3 regions of the Planococcus sp. SSTMD024 genome follow, and region 1 is predicted to be linked to each of the others. Evidence: riboswitches for the same ligand, from Rfam matches in the RefSeq annotation. Region 1 holds a riboswitch; each other region holds the start of a gene.
What was found. A riboswitch is a leader RNA that binds a small molecule or an ion and turns the genes downstream of it on or off. The one in region 1 is predicted to bind S-adenosylmethionine.

Region 1 (7,448 bases):
GAGAAAGAAGAGGTTCTTGTAGATATTTCCAGCTTGAGTGCCGGAGGGCTTGTTTTTGAAGCCTACCTGGATTTCGCGCTGTATGAACAGGTAATCTGCAGCTTCGAATTGCTAGGTGAACCTTTCCAACTGGAAGGAAAAATCATCCGAAAAGTGGCCAAAGAGCATAATTTTGAATATGCAGTGCAATTCAATGCCGGCCAGCGTTCTGTATCAAAACTATTTCAGCAATTGAATACATACCAGATCCGCAAAAGAAAAAGCGTGTTGAATGATTGAAAAGTTTCTTTTTCAATAAATTTTAATCTCCGCGATACCAACAAAATGATAAGAAAAAGCAAAAAAGACATGCTCCTTTAACAGGGGGCATGTCTTTTTCGTTTCTTTTTTAATTGTTGACGGTTTCGTCTTCGTAGACCGGAACCCAACCTTCCGTAGTGACAAAGATGCGCACGGCGACGACTTTGCGGTCTTCAGCGAGCGTGAAATAATGCGTAATGTTTTCAGGCACCGAAATCAAATCGCCCGGAGTCAGGTGGACTTCGAAAAAGCGTTCGTCTTGGCCTTGGATGATGAAGACGCCGTGGCCGCTGACGATGTAGCGCACTTCGTCGTCTGTATGGATATGCTTGCGCTGGAAGTTTTTCAGCAGTTCATCGAGTTTCGGGTTCGAATCGGACAGGGAGATGACGTCTGCTGCTTTGTAGCCGCGACGTGCCGAGATGTCATCGATTTCCGAACGAAACGCTTCAAGGATCTGTTCTTTTTCCTCGTCGCTCAAATCGAATTTCTCGCGCAATGGCTCCGGCAATTTATGGATATCCCAATGCTCGTAGACGACTTCCTGGCTTTCGAGAAATGCGGCAACCTCTTGTTGGGATTCGATTGTTTCGTCTGTTCCTTGAATTTTAATGATGGCCATGATGGATCTTCCTCTCTTGTTTTAGGATTGGAATTGGCGGAGCGCCAATTGGTATTGGAATAAAAATTCGCTCGCTTCGAGCAGTTTTTTCGCTTCAAAAGCATCTTTCCCCCACACGGTGATGCCGTGGTTGCGGATGAGTACGGCGCCTTTATCGGCGGTGACGAAGCTTCTGAACTCATCTGCGAGCTTTGGAATGTCGGCATGGTTTGGGATGATCGGAATCGACAGCTTGGCGTCTTGTTCCCATAAGCCGAACGCTTTGATCAGTTCCTGTCCTTGAAATTCAATAACCCCCTCATCTCCATAGAGCTCGGAGATGACATTGTTCGCGACCGTATGGACGTGCAAACTGCAGCCGGCTGAGGTTTCGGAATAAACGGCCTGGTGCAGCAAGGTTTCGGCTGAAGGCTTGAGCGCGCTATCTTGTGCGGGCTGCCCATTTTTGTCGACGAGCAGAAAGTCTTCCGCTGTTTCTTTGTATTTGTCTTTGCCGCTGGCGGTGACGAGAAATTCGAGCGGCTCATCCGAAACTTTGATCGCCAAATTGCCGCTTGTTCCCATAAACCAGTCGCGCGCAGCAAGCGCCCGTTTCACTTCGGCGAGTTCTTGCCAGCGGGTTTCGAAAGCGCTCATGAAATCACTCCTAGCTTGGCGTCGAGAATATCCGTCACGTCGTGGAAGCTTTCGAAAGTTTCATAGGCAATGCCGAGCTCTTCGCATTTGTCGACCAGGAAATCCCTGGCGATGACGAGATCCGCTTGTTTGGCGGCTTGCAAGTCGGTGATGGAATCGCCGATGACGATGCTCGTCGATTGCTCCGACATGATGCGGCGCATGACGGACGGTTTGCAGCAGCCGCAGCCTTGGCTGTCGCACTGTTCGTCGCAGCCGTGCGGGAAGCGGATATGGATCTTGTCATTCGAAAAGTCCGCTTCGTTGCAATAGATGCCGGCGAATGGACCGTATGGCTCGAGCAATGGGTAGACGAAAAAGTCGATGCCTCCGCTGACGATATAGAGCGGGATGTCATGGCGTTTTGTGTAGGCGACGAAATCGGCGAAGCCTTCGCGGATTTCCGCTTGGTCGAGCGCATAGTTGATGATCTGTTGCTTGGCGGAAGATGGCAGCAAGGCAAACATTTGCTGGACGCCTTCGCGTATGGAAATGCGCTGATCGAGAATTTGATCTTTTATCGGCGACCAACCCGGCGGATCGAACTCTTTCATGATGGCGATCAAATTATCGCGGGAAGTCACCGTCCCGTCGAAGTCGCAAAATATGACCGGCTTGTTCATACGGTTTCCCCCCATAATGCTAACGCTTTTTGTAATTCATCCTGTTGTTTGGCGGCTTCCGTTAAAGCCTGTCCTTGCAGTGCGGCGTCGATCGCTTGGCGGAACGCTTTGCCGCCAGCAGCAGCGCCGTCTGGATGGCCATGGACGCCGCCTCCTGCATTGATGATGCTGTCGGTGCCGTAGTCTTCTAACAATAGCGGCACGAGGGCGGGGTGGATGCCGGCGGATGGCACCGGGAAGCTTTGCTTCAAAGGGCCTTCGCTGACCAGTTCCTGACCGAGCTGCAACGCCGTTTCTTTCTCGAGGGCGACGCTGCCGTATGGGGAGGGGAACAAGCTGAAGTCAGCTCCTGCCAGTCGTGTCAGTTTGCCAAGTGCAAGCGCTGTGGACACGCCGTAAAAATCGGATGACGTATACGCGCCGCTGAACGCAGGATGCGCCATAAGCGGGAGTGCCACTTCTTCGTCTTCTGCCAGTTCCTGCAAGACGTCGAATCCGTAGGCATGGACATTGAACAGCAAAGCGTCCGCCCCGAGTTCACGTGCCCGCCGCGCCTTGTCGCGCAAGCTTGATGTCCGTCCGGATAAATTGACGGCATACAGCGTGCGATGGCCGGTTTCTTCGTACACTTCGTCTAACACATGACGCGCTGCGGTAATGCGCGTGTCAAACGGCGTCAGTGGATTGTCGAATAAAATCTCATCGTCTTTCACCAAGTCGACGCCGCCGAGTGCCTGTTGGCGAAGTTGATCTGATAGATAATCGAGATCGCGGCCGATGACGCCCTTGAAAATACTCATGGCGAGCGGGCGCCCGTTGACACCGAGCGTTTCGCGAATGCCGTCGATCCCAAAACGCGGACCCGGAAACTGGCGGAGCAGTGATTCTTCAAAATCCAAATCGATCAATTTGATCTCGCCGTCGAGCGACAGCTTGCCAAAGACGGTCGTCAGGATGGCGGGCAAATCCGCTGAGAAGTTGGCCGCCGGGTAATGGATTTTCAGGCGTGCTTGGATGACGCCTTGACGTGCGGGGTGGGTGACGTGCGGGAATTCTTCGACCGACACGACGCTCCCTCTATGTTGTTGCAATTGCTGCTGCTCGAGCAATGGCAGATCGGTCCACGAACCGACCGTCAAACCGAGTGCAATGGCTTCTGCTTTTTTTTCGAATGAACCGGCTTTGCCGAATAATTGATATGTCGCGATAACACCGCTCATGAATAACCCTCCTGCTTAGTGGACATAAAAAAACCTCTTCGCAAATAAGAAGAGGTTAATGATTAACGCCTTCTTATTTCCCAGCCAATCGATTGCGTTGGCTGCAAGAATTAGCACCGTGTCCATGATCGGACCGGTTGCCGGGCTTCGTAGGGCTTGTCCCTCCACCTGCTCTGAATAAGAATAGATTATGAAATTGTGGCTGTTGCAAAGTAATTCTGATTATTTCATGACGGGCGGTATCTGTCAACGGAGAAAATCAAAAATGTCTGAAAAATGTCAGTTGACCACTTCAGGGTGCGTTCACCAGAAAAAGAGCATGCCCAACCGGCAGCGGGTATTTAAGAAAAGTGCAGCAAGTAATTGATGAACTAGAAAACCCGAGTATGAAACTCGCCTTTAGCGGAAAGGTTTTCATTTTTTCAAAATATTTTATTGACAATGAATTCTGAATCGTGCTAGCATTCGTTTCAGAACTTCATAAATGTTGCATAGCAAACTCTTATCAAGAGCAGGCAGAGGGAAATGGCCCGATGACGCCCAGCAACCGACCGTAATACCGTTGTGAGACGGGGCGCTTTGGCGCCGGGATTCGATCCCTTAAGGCACGGTGCTAATTCCATCAGAAATGTACATTTCTGAAAGATAAGAGGCATGGATCTCTTATTCTGCGCCTCTTTCTTTCGGGAAAGAGGCTTTTTATTATTCCGCAGAAAAGAGGCAATCAATATGACACTTACAGCACCGTCTACATACAAAGCATTGACTGAACAACAAGCGATTCGGCTGGCACAGAGTTTGGACGTTTTTGCGTCGTCCGCAACACTCCAATGTGAAGAGATCGGCGACGGCAACTTGAATTACGTATTCCGCATCACTGACTCCGCCACTGGGCAAGGGCTCATCATCAAACAAGCCTTGCCGTACGCGAAAGTCGTCGGCGAAAGCTGGCCGCTGACGCTTCACCGGGCGACCATTGAAGCAAATGCCTTGAAGCTGCATGGCAGCCTCGCGAAAGGCCGTGTGCCGGAAGTGTATGCGACGGACGCTGCGCTTGCGTTCACCGTCATGGAAGACTTGTCGCAGTTGACGATTTTGCGCAACGGCTTGATCGACGGCAAGCATTACCCGAAGCTTGCGGAACATATCGGCAGTTATTTAGCGCATACCTTGTTTCACACCTCGGATTTCGGTTTGCATCCGTTCGAGAAAAAGCGGCTTGTGGCTGAGTTTTCCAATCCGGAGCTGTGCAAGATCACCGAAGACCTCATTTTCACCGATCCGTTTTTCGACCACGACACCAATGATTTTGAAGAGCCGCTGCGCGAAGCGGCACAGGCGATTTGGGACAACGAGCCGCTGAAGTTCGAAGTGGCCAAACTAAAGCGCAGCTTTTTGACGGAAGCGGAAGCACTTTTACACGGCGATTTGCATACCGGCAGCATTTTCGTCGACGAAGACGATACGAAGGTCATCGATCCGGAGTTCGCCTTCTACGGACCGATCGGTTTTGATGTCGGGCTATTTCTCGCCAACTTGATCGTCCAGGCGATTACGCGCAGCGGCGAAGAGCACGAGCTGATTGTGCAAGACATCACCCACACATGGCAGGTGTTCGAACAGCAATTTTCAGGTTTATGGGAAAGCGACGGAATCGAGACCTATAAAACGACAGCCGGCTACCGCGAATACGCCATCGAAAAAATCTTCCACGATGCGATCGGCTTTGCCGGATGTGAATTGATCCGCCGGACGATCGGATTGGCACATGTCCGCGACTTGGATGACATCGCTGACGAGTCGACCCGAATCGATCGCAAGCGGCAAACTTTGAAAGCCGGGGAAACATTGATCCAAACACGCCGGGAGTATCAGTCCATCAAGCAACTCGAAACGGCGATCAAGGAGCTGAGTAAATGACCATCCCAATATCGGTCATCTGGAAAGATGAACAACTAACCATTTTGGATCAGCGGCTGCTTCCGCAGACCGTCCACTATGAAACGCTTGAGACTTTGGAACAAGTGCATGAAGCGATTTTTCAATTGAAAGTGCGCGGAGCACCGGCGATCGGCATCGCAGCAGCTTATGGCTTGGCACTTGCGGCAAAACGCCACGACACGGCAGATGTCGGGTTGTTCCGCCATCGTGTAAAAGAAGATGCCGACTATCTCGTCGCTTCCCGCCCGACAGCGGTCAATCTGGCCTGGGCGATCGCACGGTTAGTCAACCGGATCGAACAGGCAAAAACGGTCACGCAAGCAAAAGCGCAGCTGATCGAAGAAGCCCAACTCATCCGCGACGAAGACGAAGCGGCATGCCGCAATATCGGCGAACTTGCACTTGAGTTGCTCGCAGACAAAGAAAAAGTCATGACGATCTGCAATGCCGGGTCGATCGCGACAGCCAAATACGGCACTGCACTCGCACCGTTTCATCTCGGCCAAGAGCGTGGCCGTGAGTTTGAAGTGTACGCATGCGAAACGCGGCCGCTGTTCCAAGGGGCGCGCTTGACCGTTTGGGAGTTGCAGCAGGCAGGAGTCGACGTCACGCTCATCACCGATAGCATGGCAGCGCACACGATCGGCGCAAAAGGAATCGAAGCAATCATTGTCGGGGCGGACCGCATTACGGCCAACGGCGACACGGCCAATAAAATCGGCACGCTCAACTTAGCGATTTTGGCGCATGCATACGGCATCCCTTTTTATGTAGCGGCGCCGGTGTCGACATTCGACTTATCGCTTGAAACAGGGAGCGCCATCCCAATCGAAGAACGGGCAGCGGAAGAAGTGGCTGCGATCGGCACGCAACAAATCGCGCCGGCCGGAACGAAAGTGTTCAATCCGGCTTTTGATGTCACACCGGCCAACTACATCACGGCGATCATCACCGAACGCGGCGTCATCCGCCCGAATGATGGACAAACAATCAAGGCCCAGCTTTATGCGGTGCCGCTAAAAGGAGAAACGATATGAAAAACAAATCAGCATGGTTCATTTTATTCGGATTAGTATTCGCCATCTTGCTTTCAGGATGCCAACCAAAAGGAGAAGCGACAGCGGAAGAAACGGCTCCGGACGATCAGCAAGCGGCAGTGGACCATCCGCTTTCAGACAAGAAAATCGCACTCATCATGCAGCAAAATCTAGGGACTTTTTCTGCGCAGTACATTGCAGGCGTAGAAGAGCAAGTGGAAAAATTCGGCGGCAGCGTGACGGTGTTTACTTCAGATGGCGACCTCGCGAAAATGGCGTCCAATCTGGATGCCTCGATCAACCAAGGATTTGACGCGATATTGATCGACCACGGAACGAAAGAAGCGTTGAATCAAGGCGTTGAACGCGCAGTGGAACAAGACATTCCGGTCGTCGCTTTCGATGCAGGCGTTGATGTCGATGGCGTGGTATCGCTCGAGCAGGGCGATCAGTTGATGGCAGAGTTGACGCTTGAAAAGTTAGCTGCAGATCACGGCGGGGAAGCCAATATCGTCAAAATCTGGACAGCCGGTTTCGCGCCGATGGAACGGCGCCAAGTGGCATACGAACAGTTTCTCGCTGACAATCCAGGCATCCAGGAAGTGACGGCATTCGGTGCCGCGACACAAAACACGGCGCTCGATACGCAAGCGCAGATGGAAGCAGTGTTGAAGCAATACCCTGAAGAAGGCGAAATTACAGCAGTTTGGGCGGCATGGGATGAATTTGCCAAAGGTGCAGTCCGGGCCATTGAACAAGCAGGGCGCGACGATATCAAGGTGTACAGCATCGATATGAGCGATGAAGACTTGCAGATGATCCAAAAAGACGGCAGCCCGTGGGTCGCATCGGCTGCGGTTGATCCACAGGATATCGGGCGCATCCAAGTGCGTTATGCGTACCAATTGATCGGCGGGGAGACACCGGAAGAACAAGTGACGCTTGACCCGATCTTCATCGATGCGGACAAATTGCCGGAGACGGCCGTGACCACAGAAGAATTGGGCGAATACATCGAAGGCTGGGGCGC
Region 2 (7,448 bases), on a different contig from region 1:
GCGTGCCAGGAAGACGCTAAGCTGCCCGAAAAAAGTGTGTTCAAGGAAGACGACAAGGCACAAGACGAGGAACCGCTGAAAATCGGCTTTGCAATGGACACCTTGAAAGAAGAGCGCTGGCTGAAAGACCGAGAATTGTTCGAACAAGCGATTGAATCGCGCGGATTGGAAGTGGAGATTGCCGCAGCGAATGGGGACGACGCGCTGCAGATCGCCCAAGCCGAAGAGATGATCCAACAAGGCATCGACTTACTCGTCATCGTGCCGCATAACGCAGAAGCGACCGCAGCGATTGTCCATAAAGCGCACGGGGCAGGCATCAAAGTCATCGCTTACGACCGGCTCGTGAAAAATGCGGAAATCGATTTATACGTCTCCTTTGACAATGAAAAGGTGGGGGAGCTGCAAGCCGAGAAAATGCTGGAATTGGTTCCAGAAGGCAATTACGTCTACATCGGCGGCGCCCCGACAGACAATAACGCCCATCTTTTGAAAAAAGGCGTGTTTGATGTGCTGCAGCCGGCAATCGAACGCGGCGACATCAACATCATTTATGATGAGTGGACTGAAGATTGGGCGCCGGAACAAGCTTTTGCGCATATGTCGCAGGCGCTCGACATCAACGGCAACCAAATAGATGCGGTTATCGCGGCAAATGACGCGACCGCCGGCGGGGCGGTCGAGGCGCTTGCGCAACAAGGGCTTGCCGGGTCCGTCCCGGTCGCAGGGCAGGATGCCGAACTGGCAGCTGTGCAGCGGATTGTCGACGGCACACAATCGATGACCGTCTATAAACCGATCCAGCAATTGTCCGAACGTGTCGCAGCGCTTGCTGTCGAATTGGCGGAAGGGAACGAAATCGGACCGACCGTCAGCATCAACAACGGAAAAAGCGAAGTGCCGTCTGTGTTGCTTGAACCAGTTGCCGTCAACGACGATAATATTCAAGATACGCTCATTGCGGACGGGTTTCATCGTGCAGAAGACGTTTACCGCAAAGACTGAAAACTGGAACTGCCTGCCAGCAGCGTCTTGGCGGATAATTTTCATTCTGCAGAAGAACTGGACGGGCTGGAATGACACCAGCTGTTTGAATCTGTAAGAGCAAGCGTAAATGCCGCTACCCGGTTGAATGGGAAGCGGCATTTTTCGGTGGCGAAAGCCGGACGATCGAAAAAATCTAAAAAGAATTTTAAATATTCGGTTGACTTCTCTATTTCCTAGTATTAAGATAGGGATTAATTTAATAATCTTATCCAGAGAAGCCGAGGGACTGGCCCGATGACGCTTCAGCAACCCCTGATATCAATCAGGAAGGTGCTACTTCCAGCAAGGAGAGATTCCTTGGGAGATAAGAGAGCGGACCCGACCATTCAAATAGCCCTCTTTTCTCGTTTTCAGAGAAAAGAGGGCTATTTTTATTTTCTACAGAGGGCTGCGGAAATTGCGATTTCAAAAGGAGGAATTTGACGATGACGAAGAAACGGATTTATTTGAACGCTTTTGAGATGGTGTGCGCAGGCGGGCACCAGTCGCCGGGGTTGTGGCTGCATGAGGACGACCGGTCGCATACGTATAAGGACAGCGAATATTGGATCGAACTTGCGAAACTATTGGAAAAAGGCAGATTTGACGCGGTGTTTTTGGCCGATGTGCTCGGAACCTACGATGTCTACGGCGGCACGCGCGATGCCGCATTACGCAATGCGGTGCAGACGCCGGTCAATGATCCGCTACTGGTCGTGCCGCTCATGTCATCAGTGACGGAGCATTTGAGTTTCGGGGTCACGGCTTCTGTCAGCCACGAACATCCGTACACCTTCGCACGGCGCATGTCGACACTCGACCATCTGACAAAAGGGCGCATCGGCTGGAACGTTGTCACTTCCTATTTGAAAAGTGCTGCAGTGAATATCGGGCTCGATGACCAAATGAGCCACGACGAACGCTATGAATTCGCGGCCGAGTATTTGGACGTCTGCTACAAGTTATGGGAAGGCAGCTGGGAAGACGGCGCGGTCGTCCGTGATCAAAAATCGAAAGTCTATACCGACCCGGCGAAAGTCCATGACATCCGCCACGAAGGCAAATACTTCAAAGTGCCGGGCGCGCATTTATCCGAACCGTCGCCGCAGCGCACGCCGGTATTGTTCCAGGCAGGCGCTTCGCCGCGCGGCCGTGAGTTCGCCTCGAAGCACGCCGAATCGGTGTTTACGGCAGGGCCAACGATTCCGGTGGTGAAAAAAGGCGTCGACGCACTCCGTGAACGCATCAAAGCGAATGGCCGAAACCCGGAAGATGTGTTGGTGTACACAACCTTCACCGCGATTGTCGGCAAGACCGAAGAAGAAGCGCAAGAGAAATACGAAACCTTGAAAAGCCATGTCAGCTACGAAGGCGCACTCGCGCTGCTCAGCGGCTGGACCGGCATCGACTTTTCCGGATACGAGCCGGAAGATACGCTCGAATACATCCAAAGCAACGCGATGCAATCGGCGGTGGAAGTGTTCACGCGCGCCGATCCGGATCGAAAATGGACGATCGGCGAACTCGCGACATTTGTCGGCATCGGCGGAAGAGGGCCGGTCGCAGTCGGCACGCCGGAGCAAGTGGCGGACGAAGTGGAGCGCTGGAGAGATGAAACCGGAGTCGACGGCTTTAACTTGGCGTATACGCTCGCACCCGGAAGCTTCGAAGACTTTGTCGAACTGGTCGTTCCGGTCTTGCAGGAACGCGGGCTCGTGCAGAAAGAATACGCAGACGGCACATACCGTGAGAAAGTCTACGGCAAAGGCCAAGCGCACTTGAAAGACAATCATCCGGGCAGAACGTTCAAGCAATTGCACGAAACAGTTAACAACTAGAAGGGGGAATGAGGATGCTGACAGCTTACTGGATCGCCGTCGCCGTCTTTTGGATCGCGGGGCTGACTTTATGGAACAAACTCTATCCAAAACCGAAACCAAAAGGAGGCGAACAGAATGGGGGATGATACAACTTGGCTATTGCCGCTGATTGCTTTGATGCTCGTCGGCTATTTCGCCTTGACGACATGGCTCGGGAAAAAAGGCAAAGCCCACAGCGGATCGATGAAAGGCTTTGCGATCGCGAAAGGCAAAGTCAATCCGGCGGTTGTTGGCATGAGTTTCGGCGCCTCTTACGCCAGTGCCAACCTGTTTCTCGGCGTGCCGGGCTGGGCGTATACATACGGCTTGTCGACTTTGTGGTATACGATCGGCTGCTTTGGGGTCACATGGCTCGGGCTGTTGTTGTTCACGAAAGCTTTCTGGCGCTACGGGCAGAAAAATGGCGGCAGCCTGACGATCCCGCAGTGGCTCGGCAACCGCTACAACAGCAAAGCCTTGCGCGTCCTCGTCGCCTTATTGGTGCTGTTCAATATTTATTACATTGTCGGGCAGAACGTCGGACTCGCGACGATGTTCGAGACGGTCATCGGCATTCCGTATTTATGGGGCATCGCAATCGGCGTCGTCATCACCGTCGTCTACGTGAGCCTCGGCGGCGCGTTCGCGCAAATTGTCAGCGACGGCATCCAAGGGGCAACGATGGCGGTCGTGTCGCTATTGTTATTCATCTCATTATTATGGACGATCGGCGGCGGATGGAATGTGTTCGGCACGCTGCAATCGGAACTTCGCGCGATCGACCCGGCACTTGTTTCGCCGCTGTCGACTGGCGGGCCGTTCTATAGCGGTTTCGCGATCTTGAGCATCCAGTGGCTGCTGTTTTCATTCGTGCTATTGCCTCATTTGATGAATAAAGTGCTGACGGTCGAAAAAGAACAAGACTTGCGAACCTTCACTTTATCCGCCGGCGTCTCCTTGTTCACCTTATCGATCTTCTCGGTGTTCGCCGGACTCGCCGCGCGCATCATCTTGCCGGGGCTCGCGTCGGCTGATAGCGCCATTCCGGCGTATATCATGGAAGCTTTCCCGGTGGTCATCGTTGCGCTGCTCGTCATGGGCTTGATTTCCGCGATCCTGTCAACGACCGACAGCCTGTACCTTGGCATCACCAACAGCATCGGCAACGATTTGTTCAAAGTGCTGGCAGTGCCGGTTCTCTATAAAAACAAGAATTTGACGGAGCAGGAACTTGATGCCAAAGTGCTGAAAGCGTCGAAAGTGTCGCTGGTCTTTATCGGCCTCGTGTCGCTTTATATGTCGATCAACCGGCCGGAATCCTTGGCGCTTTTGACGAACTTCGGGACCTCCGCGATCATCAGCGGCATTGCAGCCCCGATCAGCCTCGGCTACTTCTGGAAGCACGCCAATAAATCCGGCGCCATCGCTTCCGTCGTCAGCGGTGCCGGCTGCTATATGATCTTGACCGGCACCGGTGTCATCGAGCACGTTTTCCAGGCGATGTTCTTCAGTTCGATCCTCGGCTTCACGTCGATGATCACGGTGAGCCTGCTTGCCGAAACTTTGAGAAAGCGCGAAAAGACTTCGCAGGAAGCAGTTCGTGGATTGTAAAGAGAAAGCCTCGAAATCATTCGGGGCTTTTTCCTATGCTGCCAATCTTCAGAGAAAATTCATAAATCCAAATGCGCCGCTCTTGTTTCTTGCGTGCAAATGAAATAGGCTGAAAAGAGTTGTTGCAATAATTGAGTTGACCTAACAAGAAAGAAGGAATCTTACCTATGAAGAAGACTTTGGTTTTATTAAGTGCATTACTGGTTTTGCCGATGACAGCGCATGCGCATTCGGTGCTTGAATCGTCCACTCCGGCAGAAGGCGCGGTTGTGGCTGAGCCGATTGAACAAGTGGTGCTCGATTTCAGCGCCGGCATCGAACAGGGCAGTGGCATGACGATGACGATGGACGGTACCGCTGTGGATTTCAGTGAAGTGGCTGTAATGGAAGACCAATTGGTCGGGACGCCGGCGCAGGAACTGGAAGACGGTTCGTATGTCGTGGAATATGACGTGCTGAGCGAAGATGGCCACCCAATCCAAGGGTCACTTGCTTTTGAATTGCAGGCAGGCGAGGAAGAAGCGGCGCAAGAAGAGCCGGCTGAAGAAGAAACGGTTGAACCGGAAGCTGATGAAACGGAAACAACGGAAGCAGCAGAGATGGAAGAGGCAGCCGCGAGCGGTTCGGAAGTTCCTTCAGAAGAAGGCGGTTCCAGCATGACCTTGATCATCGCGGGCCTCGCCATTATCCTGTTGGTCGCTGCCGTTGTGTTAATGCGTAGAAAACGATGAGTTGGTTGATCGCACTGTCGGATTTTTTTCTTTATGTGGTGTTGGTGTTTCTGGCAGGGGATGTTGTCTTGCGCTGCGTCAAATCGGAGAAAAAGCCGCTTGTTGAGGTTCCGAAAAAACTGCTCTTGATGGCGCTTGCGCTTATTCCGCTATTGCTTGCCCCGCCTGTCATCCAGCTGGTTTTATTGCTTTCGGAAAGTTTTGGGCCGGGTCAGGCATTGATGGATGTCGCAACAGAATTTCGCGCCGGCCAAAGCTACGTATTCGGCGTCTTGATGGCAGTGGCATGGGTGATCGTGGTGTGGCGCGACGGATCGTGGGCGTTCCGCGCGTTTTGGCTCGTGCTCAGCGTGCTCAATGTGGCGTATGCGAGCCATGCTGCATCGATTGCGGACTGGCAAGGCTTTATTGGGCACGCGCTTCATTTTCTGGCGCTCGTATTATGGGCGGGCGTATTGATCCACATTGCCTGGTTTTTGGGCGATGGGCGCAATTGGCGCGCATTTCTCAAATGGTTTACGCCGTTTTCTGTTGCCATGATGATCCTATTGATCGGCAGCGGCATTTGGCTCATGTTGTTTTTTGTGGCGCCGGAAGATTACGCGAGCTCGTGGATTTTGCCTTACGGGCAGCTCTTGCTCTTGAAGCATTTGAGCATCGTGCCGCTGTTGCTCGCAGCGTTCATCAATGCCGTCTTATCCAGAAGCGATGCCCCGAACCGCGCATGGCTTAAAGTCGAGAGCTGGCTGTTGCTGTTGGTGTTATTAATCACCGCCTTCATGAGCAAGCTCGCCCCGCCGCATAATATCAACGAAACGTTCCGCATGGAAGGCGGCGCGCCTTTTGTCGAATGGTTCGCCGGGCCGCAGTATCTGCCGGTGCATGCGGTATGGACACCGAATATTGACGCGTTCTTGATGCTGGCGATCGGCCTGATCTTCCTCGGTTTGCAATGGCTGGGCTATCGCAAACAGCTGCCCGAATGGCTGTCGTTTACGTTCGGCCTCGGGTTTGTTGCGGCGACTTACACCGGATTGATGTTCAGTTTCTTATTCTAATGAAAACCTTGCCTGAAATGGCGGGTTTTTTTCTTGCAAAGAATATTTCGACTATCGGCTAAGCTATTGAGACTGCCAAATGCTTGCGTTACACTTGCAAATGGCAAGGAATGGGTTTTGATAATTCGAAAATTTCCAGTTCAATATTAACCTTAAAGATTTTATGATCTTTAGTTTTTGGTTATTCCTTTTCCGCAAAATTAAAGAATGGCGAGGTACAACAAATGACGGATTTACGAGTGCCTCATAAGCGTTTCCGCCCGGAGTTAGAAGGAATCCGGGCAGTTGCAGCGCTTTTGGTGGCAGTCTATCATATTTGGGTCGGATCGGTATCCGGCGGGGTCGATGTCTTCTTCATCGTCTCGGGGTATTTGATCACGACATCTCTCTTGTCACGGATGGTGCGCGATGGCCGCATCAATTATTTGGAAAATCTGTTGGGGCTCGCGAAGAGGCTGTTTCCACTGGCGTTTACGGTAATGGTCGTCTCTGCGATTCTGTCGATTGTTCTATTGCCGCTCAGTGTGTGGCGCCAGACGATTGCGGAATTGTTCGCGTCGATGTTCTATTTCCAAAATTGGCAGTTGGCCAAAAGCGCTGTTGATTATTTAGGGCAAAATAACGAAGCCAGCCCGTTCCAGCATTTCTGGGCGCTGTCGATTCAAGGCCAGTTTTATGTGACATGGCCGGTCCTCATCACGCTTGTTTATTTGCTGGCGACGAAACTATTGAAGACGCCGGTGCGCAAAACTTTGCTTGCGGTGTTGTCGGTCATTTTCGTCGCTTCACTCAGCTATTCGGTGTACATTACCGCGGTCAATCAGCCATGGGCGTATTTTGATACATTCGCGCGCGTCTGGGAATTCAGCCTCGGCGGGATGCTTGCGCTCTTGCTGCCGTATCTGAGGTTTTCGGACCGTGCGCATCTCGTCATGGGCTGGGCCGGGCTTGCGATCATCGCGTTCACTGGAATGGTGCTGCCGGTGTCGACCGTGTTCCCGGGATTTGCGGCATTGCTGCCGACCGGCGGGGTGATCCTGGTCATCATCGCTGCTGAAAACGGCCAGGCATTCGGCGTGCAGAAATTGCTCGGCTCGAAGCCGTTCCAATATTTCGGCAGCATTTCCTACGGCTTTTATTTATGGCATTGGCCGTTGCTGGTG
Region 3 (7,448 bases), on a different contig from region 1:
GTCGAATGACTATCCGCAGAAAGAAGCTAGTATAGGTGGTATGATTGATCATGAACGAAGCGAAAACTTTGTAAGGTGGTTTCCGAGATATACAGCCTGGGTTTTATGTATAATTAAAGCGCGGTAAGAGAAGAGGGAGTTGGTTTTATGACGAAAAGCAAAATGACAACAAAAGCGGCTGTCTCAACGGCGGTGCTCGCGTTGGCTATTACCATCATGCCGGCAGGAAATGTTTTTAGCACTTTCGAATTTGGCGTGATTCAAGCAGAGGCATCAACAGCAACTCATGTGGCGAAGGGCAATGTGAACCTCCGCACGAACGGTTCGTTAAAAGATAAAATCGTATTGCAAATTCCGAAGGGCGGAAAAGTGGAATACATTTCGGGGAGCGGGATCTGGTACAAAGTGAAGTATGGCACGAAAACAGGTTATGTTCATTCCGACTACCTAGCAAAAGTCGAGAAAGCAGCACTAGAAACACCAAAGGCAAGCCCGGCCACGCATTTTGCGAAAAGCAACGTGAACCTTCGTACAGGGGCTTCGACAAAACACAAAATCGTTTTGCAGATTCCAAAAAACGGAAAAGTTTCGTATATCTCCAAAAGCGGCATCTGGTACAAAGTGAAGTATGGCACGAAAACAGGTTATGTTCACTCGGACTACCTAACGAAAATTGGGGAAGCAGCACCATCGAAATACCCGGCTCCTTCGACGGACACACCAGGCAAATACGTGGACGACATCCTGATCGTGAACAAAAAGTACGCGTTGCCTTCAACTTACAATCCTGGAGTCAATGCGACGGCCAAAAAAGCATTGGACGCCATGATTGCTGAGGCAAAGAAACAGAGCGTCACATTAAAAATCACGAGTTCATATCGTTCTTATTCGTATCAAGACACCTTGTATAATAACTATGTGAAAAAGCACGGCAAAGCAAAAGCTGACCGATTCAGCGCACGTCCTGGGCATTCTGAACACCAGACTGGATTAGCGTTCGATTTAGGCGGAGTTAATCAAGCCCACTGGTTTGAAGAGTCGTTTGCGAACACCAAAGAAGGAAAATGGCTGGCTTCAAACGCTCATAAATACGGTTTCCACTTGCGCTACCAAAAAGGCAAGGAAGACATCACAGGCTACATGTTTGAGCCGTGGCACTTCCGTTATATTGGCGAGGATAACGCTACTAAAATCAAAGCTACTGGAAAAACGCTTGAAGAGTACTTCAATATTCCAGGGAAATAAACGGAGAAAAAAGAGTCTCGTAGGAGGCTCTTTTCTTATGGATACAATCAATTAAAATATCGACATAAAAATGCATGAAGACCCTCCATATTCTCAGGGGGTCTTCATGTTTTTCTGCTTAAATTGTGTGGCACACAGGGACGAGTTCAGGCATATCCAACAGACAAACTCCGCCATATCAATGTTCTCATTCATCTCCAGATGGTTGAATTGTGTCAAACACAGGGACAGGTACGGAAATATGCCGGAATTTCGCAACGTCGAACAAGCCGCGGTCAGTCAGTTTCAGGTGGGGAATGACCGGCAGCGACAGAAACGACAAGGTCAGAAACGCGTTGAAATAAGTCGGCGCGCCGATCCGCAGCAGGCTTTCATCGAGTGTCTTGAGTTGCTCGTAAACGGCGGTGAACGGTTGGGTGGACATCAAGCCGGCAATCGGAAGCGACAAGCTCGCCAAGACTTGGCCGTTCTGGACGACGGCGAGCCCGCCTTGCAATTCTTGGAGTGCATTAATTGCCGCCAACATGTCCTCATCGTTTGTCCCGACCACAATCACATTATGGGAGTCGTGCGCCACGGTTGTCGCGATGGCGCCATTTTGAAGTCCCAGCCCTTTGACAATACCGAGGCCGATATTGCCGGTCGCGCGGTGGCGTTCGATGACGGCGATTTTCAAATGGCCGCTTTCCGGATTCGAAACAAACATGCCGTCGGCGACTGGCACTTCTTCGATTAAATGCTCGGTGATCAATTTGTTCGGGTTGATGCCGATGACATGGGCGCTTGCATTCGCCCCCATTGAAATTTGCAAACTCTCTACGGACAGCTCGGCAATGCGCACCGTCTCCCGCACCGGCGAGCTGTCGCTGTCTGCATTCATAGGACCCATGTAGCGTCCGTCTTTCGCTGCCAATTGCCCGGCCTTGTAAACTTCCGCAATCGTGAAGTCTTGCAAATTATCGAGCAGGATAAAATCCGCATCGTAGCCAGGAGCGATGGCGCCTTTTTGGTGCAGCCCGAAACATTGGGCGGCGTTGAGGGTCGCCATCGAAATGGCGGTGATGGGGTTGATTCCGTAGCGGATTGCCGTCCGGACGTTGTAATCGACGCTGCCTTCTTCGATGAGATCATCGAGATGCTTATCGTCGGTGCAGAACAAGCAGCGCTGCGCGTTTTGTTCGGTCACGCCTTCAAGCAGCGCGTGGAGATCTTTGGCGACCGAACCTTCGCGCAGCATGACATACAGGCCGCGTTCGATGCGCGCCGTCATTTCTTCTTTCGTCACGCATTCGTGATCCGTCAAGATGCCGGTGGTGCCGTAGACATTGATGTCGTTATCGGTGAGGCCTGCTGTGTGGCCGTCAATCTGCCGGCTCAGCAGCAGTTTATCGAGCATCGCTTCGTCTCCTTGCAGAACTGCAGGAAAATCCATCACTTCCGCCAAGCCGAGCACTTGGTTGCGCTTGAGAAAAGGCCGTAAATCGTCGGCAGAAAGCTGTGCGCCCGCATTCTCGAAAGATGTCGCCGGGACGCAGGACGGCAGCATCATTTTAATATCGAGCATGGCCAGCTCTGCATCTTTCAGCATGAATTCAAGCCCGGCCGTTCCGCTGACATTGGCGATTTCATGCGGGTCGGTGATAACGGTCGTCACGCCATGCGGCAGAACGACTTGCGAAAATTGCTGAGGTGTCACCATCGACGATTCGATATGGACGTGGGCATCGATCAAACCGGGAGCGATGAACTTGCCTGTGGCATCGATTTCCTCAATGCCTTCGTAGTTGCCGATTCCGACAATGACGCCGTCGCTGATCGCGACATCTCCGGTCGTCAAGGTTTTCGTGAAGACATTAACGATCGAGGCATGGCGGATGACCAGGTCTGCTTTTTTCTGCTTGTTGGCAACATCGATTCTATTTTTCAGTTGGGCTTTTTTCATGGCTACTCACGCTCCTTTGTCTGCTCGCTTGGGGATTGAATGCTAGTTAAGTTTTGCCTTATTTTACAGCAGAGCGAACGGAAGCTCTAGCGCTAGAGAGAAAAATATCCGCCGGTGTCCCTGTGTGCCACACAATTCAGGTCACAGAAAACGCATGGGCAGTGGAAAAGGGTGTGAAACCGTCCCTGTGTCCGGCACAATTCCGGGCTTCATTTTCATTGAGCATCAGCTTGAATTAAATTAAATATTGAAAATTCAGAATTGTTTCCTTATAATGATTGTGAATGAAATCTACTCAGGGTTTACAGGAAGATATCAATGAGGAGGAGATCGTGAATGGGACGGTTGGATGGAAAAGTTGCCATTATAACTGGGGGAGCTAGGGGGATGGGGGCATCCCATGCCAAAAGATTTTTAGAAGAAGGCGCCAAGGTCATGATTACCGATATTTTGGAAAAAGAAGGCGAAGCGATGGCAAATGAACTTGGCGGGAACATCCAATTTATGAAACATGATGTCACGAAAGGTTCGGAGTGGGAAAAGGTAGTGGCAGAAACGGAATCCGCTTTTGGCCCTGTCAGCATTCTGGTGAATAACGCGGGTATCGTCTACGTGAAGCCAATGGATGAACTAACAGAAGAGGATTACCGGAAAGTCATTGATATCAATCAAGTATCGGTATTTTTAGGTATGAAACATGTTCATAAGTCCATGTCCAAAGCAAAAAATGGCTCTATCATCAATATTTCATCCGTTAGTGGTCTGAGAGGAAGCAAAGGAACTATGGCGTACGATGCTTCGAAGTTTGCGGTTAGGGGCATGACGAAAACGGCAGCAGTCGAATTGGGTGCGGAGGGAATCCGCGTCAACTCCATTCATCCAGGGATCATTGAAACGCCGATGATCATACAGGAAGATACCAAAGAGACAGTGAGGGAACTTGCCAAAGCCATCCCTTTAAAGCGCACCGCCCAGCCAGAGGAAGTGAGCAATTTGGTGGTGTATTTGGCTTCGGATGAAGCCAGCTATTCCACCGGTTCCGAATTTGTGATCGATGGCGGCATGACGGCCAAGTTATGAGTGGTGTCCCTGTGTGCCACACAATTCGAACAGCTGAAACCGCATAGTGCGTGACGTAGGATATAAAACTGTCCCTGTGCACCACACAATTCCAAGCAAAAAGGCAAGCGCGATTTTTCGCGCTTGCCTGTTTTAATTTACTCTCCAAAAATCTCTTCAGAAACTTCCACGATGTACCGCAGTTTGTCCCATTGCTGCTCTTCGGTGAGGAGATTGCCGTGATGCGTCGAAGCGAATCCGCATTGCGGGCTGATGCACAACTGCTCGAGCGGCACGTATTTTGCGGCTTCTGCGACGCGTGCTTTGATCGCTTGTTTGTCTTCGAGCTCGCCGTTTTTTGAAGTGAAGACGCCGAGCACGACTTTCGGTCCGCCGTCTGGAATGTGCTCGAGTGGCTGGAAGCTGCCGGAGCGGTCGTCGTCGTATTCCAGGAAGAAGCCGTCGACTTTTTCTTTGGCGAACAAAGTCGGCGCGATCAATGCGTAGCTGCCTTCGAAGGCCCAGTCGGATTGATAATTGCCGCGACACAGGTGAGTCGTCACGGCAAGGTCTTCCGGTTTGCCTTCCAACACGCCGTTTGCGACGCGAAGCGCCAAGTCGATCAAATAGTCGCGGTTGTATTTGCCGTCGTTGAACGGGATGTCGGGCGATGACAGCCCTGCGATATAGACATCGTCGATCTGGATATAGCGCGCACCGGCGTCATAAAACGCCTTGAAAGCGTCGCGGTAAGCTTGGATGACATCTTTCGCGTAGTCTTCCAAATCCGGGTAGATGGCTTCGTCGCGGATGCCTTGGTTGAAAAATTGGTTTGGGCTTGGGATCGTCAGTTTCGGAACCGCGCGGCCGCCGACGATTTCCTTGAATTCGATGAAATCGCTGAGGAACGGGTGGTTTTCGTTGAACGAGATCTTGCCGGTATTGCGGACGTCGTAAGCTTCGGTTTCGACGTTTTTAAACTGATAGCCTTTTTCCGGCGTGTAGCCTTCAAAGCCGTTGATATGCGCCATGAAATCGGTATGCCAGAACGTGCGGCGGAATTCGCCGTCTGTCACCGCTTTGAGGCCGACTTCGATTTGCTTGTCGACGATGCGCTTGATTTCCGTCGTCTCGATTTCCCGCAGCTGTTCCGCGGTGATGGCGCCTTCTTTGAACTGCTTGCGCGCCTCGTGAATGCTGTCGGGACGCAGCAAGCTGCCAACATGGTCCGCCTTGAATGGGGCAGTTGTCAGTTTTAGGTTTGTTTGAATAGTTGAATGGGTCATGAGGAATTCCTTCTTTCTGTTTTAAGTGTAGGTGGTAGAAATAAAAAAAACGGGGCTTTCTTCGATAAGAAGAAAGCCCCGTTGATGGAAAATGCATTCTTCTTATCTTCTAGGCTTGCGCCTATTGGAATTAGCACCTTGTCCTGAATCAGGGCGGTTGCTGAGACTTCACAGGGCCAAATCCCTCCGTCTCTCTTGATAAGAAATCGATTATTAAGTTAGTTGCTGGTTGATGTTGTTCACATTAAACCAATCTTCGGACAATTGCAAGGGAATTGGGAATTATTTTTTGTCCCTGTGCACCACACAATTCGAGTAGTGCCCCATGCAGGATAAGTGAATAAGAAATACCTTCAAATCAGGATCAGTAATATTCCTTCTGTATTTTCATGCCTTCAGGTAAATAGTCATAATTGTGCCGTACACAGGGACAGCTACAATTCACAACGGTTTCCGGCTCTCAATGGTCAAAAACAGCCCGCCGTAATAGGATTCCACCTTCACGATTTCGAGCGGTGAGCGATTGACCAAATCGAGCGTATCGCGGTCCAAATGGCACCCGTCGCATAGCTTTTTCCAGACGGGTGTCAAAAATTCCTGGGATTTGCCTATAAGCGGCTGGTCCATTTTGACATGTTCGAACATGAGAATCCGGGCACCGGGTTTGCTAACCCGATAGACTTCTTCGAGCGCTTTGGCTGGGTCTGGAATCGTGCAAAAGACTAAAGTTGCGACGACGGTATCGAAGCTGTTATCGGCGAAGGGCAGTTTTTCAGCGACTGCTTCGTACGTATAGATCGGCGTCTTCGATTTTTGGATGCGCTTTTCTGCCTGTTTGCTCATTTCCGGATTCGGTTCGATGGCGTCTACCCGTTTGGCATGTTGGTAATAGCGGAAGTTTGCGCCTGTCCCGAAGCCGATTTCAAGCACGCGTCCAGTTGCTTGCTGGACGAGGTTTTTGCGGATTTTCTCAAAACGTGTTTTTTCCAGCGGCTTCATGGCAGTGTCGTATATTCGTGGCAGAAATCCAGCCATAGCGGTCAACTCCTGTCTTTTGGCTTGCCTGTCTTTATACCATTCCACTTTTCCCGTTCGATGTCCTGTTTACTCTTAAATTAAACAGGGCGCCTGTGATTATACAAAAACTATACAATATGCGTTTTTAAGCTTATTATGAAGGGAATAACAAGGATACCGGCTGCGTGTGGAAGAAATCGCCATACAGGCAATTTTGATGAAAAAAGATACATATTTCAATGAAAAAGGGGCGGAACATATATGGGGAAGGCGAAGAAATCCGTAATCGTGATCGGGGGCGGCCTTGGGGGCTTGTCGGCGGCGATTTCGTTGCAGCAAAAAGGTTACGAGGTGTCGTTATATGAAAAGAACGAGCATATCGGCGGAAAAGTGAACCGCTTGGAACGTGACGGCTTCGGTTTTGACCTGGGCCCGTCGATTTTGACGATGCCGCATATTTTCGACCGCCTGTTCCAAGCGAGCGGCAAGAACATGACGGATTATGTGCCGATGCAGCGCTTGGAACGCGAGTGGCGCTCGTTTTTCCCGGATGGCACGGTGATCGACTTGTATCATGACCTTCATTTGATGGAGCGGGCGAATCCGGCGTTGTCGAAAAAGGACATGAAGGAATATTACGCGCTATTGAAGTATGCGAAGCGGATTTACGAGACGACCGAGCGCAGCTATTTGAAAGAAGGATTCGAGTCGCCAAAAGAAGCGGTCGCTCAAAACGGCATCCTTGCGACTTTGACTGGATTTGATTTGACCTCGACGATGTACAGCGCGATTTCAAAGCGCATCACGAATCCGCATTTGCGCGATATGCTCTCGTATTATGTGAAATACGTCGGGTCTTCGCCTTACAGCGCGCCCGCCGTGCTCAATATGATGATTTA

Region 2: linked by a shared signal. The riboswitch ahead of AB9R92_RS08705 (LLM class flavin-dependent oxidoreductase) and the one ahead of AB9R92_RS06190 (2,3-diketo-5-methylthiopentyl-1-phosphate enolase) in region 1 are both predicted to bind S-adenosylmethionine.
Region 3: linked by a shared signal. The riboswitch ahead of AB9R92_RS08085 (5-methyltetrahydropteroyltriglutamate--homocysteine S-methyltransferase) and the one ahead of AB9R92_RS06190 (2,3-diketo-5-methylthiopentyl-1-phosphate enolase) in region 1 are both predicted to bind S-adenosylmethionine.

What each region holds. Positions count from the first base shown of each region.
Region 1 is NZ_JBGGNS010000020.1:73,388-80,835, forward strand. It holds gene AB9R92_RS06170 (PilZ domain-containing protein) at 1-279, shown strand, start outside; gene AB9R92_RS06175 (1,2-dihydroxy-3-keto-5-methylthiopentene dioxygenase) at 389-922, opposite strand; gene AB9R92_RS06180 (methylthioribulose 1-phosphate dehydratase) at 944-1,558, opposite strand; gene AB9R92_RS06185 (2-hydroxy-3-keto-5-methylthiopentenyl-1-phosphate phosphatase) at 1,555-2,220, opposite strand; gene AB9R92_RS06190 (2,3-diketo-5-methylthiopentyl-1-phosphate enolase) at 2,217-3,440, opposite strand; SAM riboswitch class I at 3,511-3,624, opposite strand; SAM riboswitch class I at 3,940-4,092, shown strand; gene mtnK (S-methyl-5-thioribose kinase) at 4,170-5,360, shown strand; gene mtnA (S-methyl-5-thioribose-1-phosphate isomerase) at 5,357-6,418, shown strand; gene AB9R92_RS06205 (sugar ABC transporter substrate-binding protein) at 6,415-7,448, shown strand, end outside.
Region 2 is NZ_JBGGNS010000021.1:343,365-350,812, reverse strand. It holds gene xylF (D-xylose ABC transporter substrate-binding protein) at 1-1,005, shown strand, start outside; SAM riboswitch class I at 1,250-1,358, shown strand; gene AB9R92_RS08705 (LLM class flavin-dependent oxidoreductase) at 1,473-2,864, shown strand; gene AB9R92_RS08700 (sodium:solute symporter family transporter) at 2,982-4,496, shown strand; gene AB9R92_RS08695 (copper resistance protein CopC) at 4,664-5,227, shown strand; gene AB9R92_RS08690 (copper resistance D family protein) at 5,224-6,285, shown strand; gene AB9R92_RS08685 (acyltransferase family protein) at 6,510-7,448, shown strand, end outside.
Region 3 is NZ_JBGGNS010000021.1:201,908-209,355, reverse strand. It holds gene AB9R92_RS08100 (D-alanyl-D-alanine carboxypeptidase family protein) at 148-1,245, shown strand; gene ade (adenine deaminase) at 1,433-3,187, opposite strand; gene AB9R92_RS08090 (SDR family NAD(P)-dependent oxidoreductase) at 3,524-4,267, shown strand; gene AB9R92_RS08085 (5-methyltetrahydropteroyltriglutamate--homocysteine S-methyltransferase) at 4,405-5,532, opposite strand; SAM riboswitch class I at 5,632-5,737, opposite strand; gene AB9R92_RS08080 (class I SAM-dependent methyltransferase) at 5,974-6,567, opposite strand; gene AB9R92_RS08075 (phytoene desaturase family protein) at 6,811-7,448, shown strand, end outside.